2 regions of the Streptosporangium sp. NBC_01469 genome follow, and region 2 is predicted to be linked to the other one. Evidence: riboswitches for the same ligand, from Rfam matches in the RefSeq annotation. Region 2 holds a riboswitch; the other holds the start of a gene.
The links. Region 2 has a riboswitch for S-adenosylmethionine ahead of OG587_RS05735 (aminotransferase class V-fold PLP-dependent enzyme). Riboswitches for the same ligand answer to the same signal wherever they lie in the genome.

Region 1 (3,200 bases), 3.0 Mb from region 2:
CCACGGCCCCTCGCCCAGCGCCTCGCGGGTGAGGAAGCGCGGCACCGGCGGGCGGGCGCCCGTGAAGGGGTAACCGGTCTTGGAGTGGTACGGCACCCCGCGCCGCGACCCCACGTGCAGGAGGGGCTCGCGCCCGTTGGGCAGGTAGACCAGCTCCCCGTCGTACTCGCGGACGAACCGGCCGCCCCGGCCCGAGGTGAGCAGCACCATCAGGTCGACGAAGGCCAGCCCCATCCCCCGCATGATCACCGGTTCCCCGGCGGGGATGCCGTCCAGGTCGAGGTCGGCCGCGTAGCCGGTGGGCAGGTAGCGCAGCCCCCCGCGCGCGGCCAGGCCGGCCAGCGCGTTCTCCTCCCTCGTCGGGGTCACGTCGCCGTGCCCCTGGGCCAGGATCACCGCGTCGGCCTCGATGGTCCGGCCGTCCTCCAGGGTCACCGTCTGGCCGCCGGGGACGTCGGCGAGGTCGACGGCGCGGGCGGCGTGCACGTGCACCCGGACGCCGCGCGGGGCGTTCGCCACCGCGTGCCGGAAGACGTGGGAGAGGTAGCCGTTCTGCGCCGGGCGGGAGGCGAACCTGCCGGGGTCGCCGCCGAGCCACTCGGCCAGCGTGGGTCCGGGGCGGATCGGCCCCTCGCAGCGCACCGACTCGTCGGTGAAGAGCGTCACGTCGGCCGCGGTGGAGTTCATCCAGAGCAGGTCCGGCTGGTCGTGGCGCCAGACGCGCCCGCCGCCCGGCGGGTGGGGGTCGATCACGTGGACGTCCAGCGACGGCCAGCCGAGCAGGTCGGCGGCGTTGGCGCAGATCCGCTCCACCAGGCAGGTGCCCGTCGGTCCCGCGCCGACGACGGCGATCGAGGCGCTCATACGGCGGCTCTGCGGTGCGGCTGGTCCCAGTCGGCGTGCAGCGGCTCGACCGGGATCCGCCAGGCGTCGGTCTCGCCCTCCTGGCCGGAGACGTGGGAGATGGCGGTGAAGTCGGTGTTCTCGCGGAAGGCGGGGTGGGCGTACAGGTCCCTGGCGTAGGCCCACAGGTTGGGGAAGGCGGTGAGCGGGCGCTCGCTGATCCTGGCCGCCGGGTTGTCGCTCAGGTCGAAGCGGAGCAGGGTCGGCCAGAGCCGCACGTCCGCCTCGGTGATCCCCGAGCCGAACAGGAACCTGCGGTCGGCCAGCCGGGCGTCCAGCTCGTCCAGGAAGGCGACCACGGTCCCGCGCGCCTCGGTGTACGCGGCCTCGGTGGTGGCCGACGCCACGCGGCCCGCCGCCGTGTTGACGATCTCGTAGATCCTCGTGTTGAGCTCGTCGATCTCCGGCCGGAGCTCCTCGGGGTAGAGGTCGGCCTCGAGGTCGCCGCCGAACCGGGTGGCCAGGTCGATCGTGATGTCGGGGAAGTTGTTGCTGACGATGCGGCCGCTCGTCCTGTCCCACAGGACCGGCACCGAGACGTGCCCGTCGAAGCCGGGCTCGGTCACCTCGTACGCCTGCCGCAGGATGGTGAACCCGTTGACCGGGTCGGCCCCGCGCCGCTCGCGGAACGCCCACCCGCGCCCGTCACGCCCGTCGTCGACGTAGGAGAGCGAGACCACGTCCTGGAGTCCCTTGAGGGAGCGCACGATGGCCGCGCGCTGCGCGTACGGACAGACGGCCGCGACGTAGAGGTGGTAGCGGCCCGGCTCTGCGGGGAAGGCGGGTGTGCCGATCCGCCCCTGGAAGGGGTAGCGCGGGCCGGGCCTGCCACCGGGCCGGTAGTGGCCGTGGGTGTCGAGGTCGACGGGGCTCGCGTGGTTCAGTGTGCTGGTCTTCGGCATCTGGCACTCCCGGGCATGTCTCGGTGACCCCGATGAAGGGATCCGCGCTTGCGGCACGCCCACCGTGCCGCCAGGTCTCCCCCGGGGGCACCCCGCCGCGGTGCGAGGGTTGCCGGTCAGCCAGCCGGGGCTTCTCACTGACACTCTTAACCTATTTAGAAGGTAGGAAATACATAGATCTCTGTCAAGCCTTAATGTCGGGGAATGTCCTATGAGAGCGTGAACGTGGTCTACCGCAAGTACGACGGGTCACTGCACTGGCACCACCGCGGCCTGCTGCTCGGCGAGGACGAGCACGGGGTGTGGACGGGCTGCCTCGCCAACTCCATCGGCCGCAAGGGTGACGGTCCCGCGGTCCCCTCTCCGCACCCGTTCGTGATGCTCTTCCCCCGCGACGCCTGGTGGACGGCAGCCTTCAACGCCGCCCCGCACAAGTACGAGATCTACTGCGACATCTCCACGGTGCCGGAGTGGAGCGACGGCGAGGTCACCATGGTCGACCTGGACCTCGACGTGATCCGAGCCCGCCGGAACCTGCTGAAGGGCCGCCCGAGCCAGGTCTTCCTGGACGACGAGGACGAGTTCGAGGAGCACCGGGTCAAGTACGCCTACCCGCCCGACGTGGTCGAGAGCGCCCGCGCCTCGGCCACCTGGCTGATGGAGGCCGTCACCGCCCGCACCGCCCCCTTCGGGGACGCGCCGCACTGGCTCACCCTGGTCGGCTGAGCCCGGTCGCCTCGGTCCCGGCCATCCGGCGCCGCGCCCAAAGCCCGACCGGCCGGGCCCGATCCCCCAGGTCTCGGCCCCTGGAATCCAACCGGCCGGGTCCGGTCACCCGAATCCCGGCCGTCCAAGCCACGCCCCCGAAACCCGACCGGGCCGGGCCCCGCCCCCGTGGGGCCCGGCCCGGCCCGGCGCCTCTCATGCGGCCCGGTTTCCTCGCGAACCTCAGCGGGCGCGGCGGCGGAACAGCCTGCCGGAGAGCATCGCCGAGACCAGCAGGAAACCACCGCACCAGGCCAGCGCCTTCCACGGATCGTTCCCCACGGGCTGGCCCAGCAGCAGACCGCGCACGGACTCGATGATCGGCGTGGCCGGCTGGTTCTCCGCGAACCCGTGCAGCCATGCGGGCATGGTGTGCACCGGGACGAAGGCACTGCTCGGGTAGGGCAGGAACATCACGAAGAAGGTGAAACCGCCCGCGACCTCCGGCGTCTTGGCCAGCAGGCCGACCACGGCCGAGACCGCGGAGATGGCCAGGACGAACACCACCAGGACGCCCACCGCCGCGGCCCAGCCGGCCAGGTCCGCCTCCGCCCGGAAGCCGAGCAGGAACGCGACGACGAACACGATGACGAGCGAGGTGAGGTTGCGCACGGTGCTGGCGGCCACGTG
Region 2 (3,200 bases):
GCGACCTTGGGACGGAGCGCCTGGACCATGCGGGGGGTGAACGCCTTCGAGACCAGCCGCCGGAGCCTGGTGTGCACCGGCGGCTCGACGTCGAGCATCCCCGCCCTGATCACCCGCCAGAACGGGTCCTGGAACTCGGGGTCGTCCGGCCTGCCGAACTCCCGGTGCGAGGCCACGTGCAGGTAGGAACGGCCGAGCCTGCGGTCCCGCAGCAGCGCGTTGACGTCGGCGTGCCTGGCCACCAGCCACTGGCCGGTCGGCTCGAAGAAGCTGACCGGCCGCTCCCGCCTCAGCTCGTCGTAGACGTCATAGGGGTGGGCGACGAATTCCGGATTCCAAGGATCAAAGCGCACTTAAGCATCGTAATCCCGGCCTAGGAGTCGGCCCGCTTGTCCGGATTTCCCCTTTCAGCTGGTTCGTCCGCCTGGGTCGCCGAAGCTCCCCGGCCCACCGGGGGCTCCGGGGTCTCCGGGCTCTCGGAACCGGCCTTGTCCCCGGTCTCGTAGCGGGAACGCAGCTCGACCGGCTTCCGCCTGCCCGCCTTGCCCCGCACCCGGATGTTCAGCAGCTCCACCAGCAGCGAGAACGCCATCGCGAAGTAGATGTAGCCCTTGGAGATGTGCTGCTCGAATCCCTCGGCGATGAGCACGACGCCGACCAGCACCAGGAAGGACAGGGCGAGCATCTTGATGCTCGGGTGCCGGTCCACGAAGCGGCTGATCGGCCCGGAGGCGACCAGCATCACGATGACCGAGACGATGACGGCCGCGATCATGACGCCCAGCTCGTCGACCATGCCGACTGCGGTGATCACCGAGTCGAGCGAGAAGACGACGTCGAGGATCATGATCTGGATGATCACCGAGGTGAAGGACGAGGCGACCTTGCCCTCGGAGTGGTGGGACTCCCCCTCCAGGCTGCCGTGCATCTCGTGGACGCTCTTGCCCAGCAGGAACAGGCCGCCGAGTATCAGGATCAGGTCGCGCCCCGATATCCCCTGCCCGAAGACCTCGAACATCGGCTCCGTGAGCCTCACCACCCACGACAGCGCCAGCAGCAGGAGGAGGCGGCTGATCAGGGCGACGGCGAGGCCCAGCTTGCGGGCCCTGTCGCGCTGCGCGGGCGGGAGCTTGCCCACCAGGATCGAGATGAAGATGATGTTGTCGATTCCCAGGACGATCTCCAGGGCGACGAGGGTGAAGAACCCTATCCATATCTCCGGGTTGGTCACCCAGTCCATTGCTTTCTCCTTCGTCGGTCGGCGCTTGGACACACCGTCGGCCAACTGCCCGAACGCTTCTTCGGCTGACTGCCAGGACGACCGGGGGACGCTCCGAGTTCCTGCTCTCTCATCACGCTTCGCTTTCAATCCGCCGGGCGCTCCCGGGAGCGCCCGCTCCGGCCCCGATACCGGGTTGATCACGTTTCGGACTTGCGGGGCACCGCGGGGCGTCGGTTATAGTTCCCACGTAGGTCATGAGTGCCAGTGACAAGCCCCGGCTCGCTGGCCGGCAACCCTCGCGTCCGCGGCGGGGTGCCCCGGGTGAGGACCTGGTCCGGCACGAGGTGTGTCGGGCAAGCGCGGGCTCCAGGCACCTATGCCATGGGTTGGGGTCCGATGACCTCGAAGGAGCCATGGCGTGTCCACCCTGACGATCTTCTCCCCCGCGAACCCCGCGAACCCCGTCGCCCCGACCACCACCACCACCGCCGCCTCCGCCGTCCCGGTGACCGTCCCCGAGACCCGCGCGTCCGGTGACCGGCCGATCCCGGCCGTGCTCGGCTCGGACCTGGAGGTCCCGGTCAGGGGCGGCAGGCTCGTCCGCTACGCCAACCTCGACTACGCCGCGAGCGCCCCCTGTCTGGAGCCGGTGAGCGCCGCCGTCGCCGCCGCGCTCCCGGCCTACTCCAGCGTCCACCGCGGCGCCGGGTACGCGTCCCAGCTGACCACGGCCCGCTACGAGCAGGCCAGGCACACGGTGCGCGCCTTCGTCGGCGCCCGCCCCGACGACTCGGTGATCTTCACCCGCAACACCACGGACGCGACCAACCTGCTGGCCCGCAGCCTGCCCGAGGGCACCACCGCCGTGGTCTTCGACACCGAGCACCACGCCTCGCTGCTGCCCTGGGACAAGGTCGTGCGGCTGGCCGCCCCCGCCTTCCCCGGCGAGGCCGTCCGCGCCGTCGACGACGCCCTCACCTCGATCGACGGCCCCAAGCTGCTGGTCGTGACCGCCGCCTCCAACGTCACCGGGGAGCTCTGGCCGATCGCCGCTCTGGCCCACATCGCCCACCGGCACGGAGCCCGCGTCCTCGTCGACGCCGCGCAGCTCGTCCCGCACCGCCGCCTCAACCTGACGGCGCTCGACCTGGACTACGTGGTCTTCTCCGGCCACAAGCTCTACGCGCCGTTCGGCACGGGCGCGCTGATCGGCCGTTCCGACTGGCTGGCCGAAGCCGAGCCGTACCTGCGGGGCGGCGGCGCGGTGAAGGCCGTGAACGACGACGACACCGAGTGGCACGACGACCCCGAGGCGCGGCACGAGGCCGGAACCCCGAACGTGCTGGGCGCCGTCGCGCTCGCCGCGGCCTGCGACGCCCTGACCGCCACCGGCTGGACCCCGCTGGTCCGCGAGGAGGAGCGCCTCCTCGGACGCCTGCGCGCGGGCCTCGCCTCCGTCCCCGGCGTCCACGAGCTCTCCCTGTGGGGCCCGGACCACCCGCGCGTCGGCATCGTCTCCTTCGTGGTGGACGGCTTCACCGCCCGCGAGGTCGCCGAGGCCCTGTCCGGCGACTACGGCATCGGCGTCCGCGACGGCAAGTTCTGCGCCCACCCCTTCGTACGGCACCTGCTGGGCGCCAAGGACGGCGGCTGCGACGACGTCACCGCCTCCGCCGTCCGCGCCTCCATCGGCATCGGCACCACCTCCGAGCACGTCGACCGGCTGATCGGCGCCCTGCGGGATCTTGCCTCGCGCGGCTGACGTGACAGCATGGCCCTATGACTGAAGGCGCGCCCCGTGAGCTGAGCGTGGGGCTGGGGGCTGGAGCCGAAGCCGTGCGGGGGGCGGACGGCAAGGAGCTCGCGACCGAGGACATGATCCTCAACATCGGGCCGCAGCACCCGTCCACACACGGTGTGCTGCGGCTGCGGCTCACGCTGGACGGCGAACGGATCAGCTCGGCCGAGCCGATCGTGG

Region 1: another riboswitch for S-adenosylmethionine. It lies ahead of OG587_RS19300 (glutathione S-transferase C-terminal domain-containing protein); the one in region 2 lies ahead of OG587_RS05735 (aminotransferase class V-fold PLP-dependent enzyme).

The regions. Positions count from the first base shown of each region.
Region 1 is NZ_CP109465.1:4,300,116-4,303,315, reverse strand. Features, by position in the region: gene OG587_RS19305 (FAD/NAD(P)-binding protein) at 1-864, opposite strand, end outside; gene OG587_RS19300 (glutathione S-transferase C-terminal domain-containing protein) at 861-1,805, opposite strand; SAM riboswitch class IV at 1,845-1,957, opposite strand; gene OG587_RS19295 (DUF402 domain-containing protein) at 2,010-2,531, shown strand; gene OG587_RS19290 (ABC transporter permease) at 2,754-3,200, opposite strand, start outside.
Region 2 is NZ_CP109465.1:1,270,282-1,273,481, forward strand. Features, by position in the region: gene OG587_RS05725 (cytochrome P450) at 1-353, opposite strand, end outside; gene OG587_RS05730 (TerC family protein) at 374-1,240, opposite strand; SAM riboswitch class IV at 1,473-1,588, shown strand; gene OG587_RS05735 (aminotransferase class V-fold PLP-dependent enzyme) at 1,641-2,984, shown strand; gene OG587_RS05740 (NADH-quinone oxidoreductase subunit D) at 3,002-3,200, shown strand, end outside.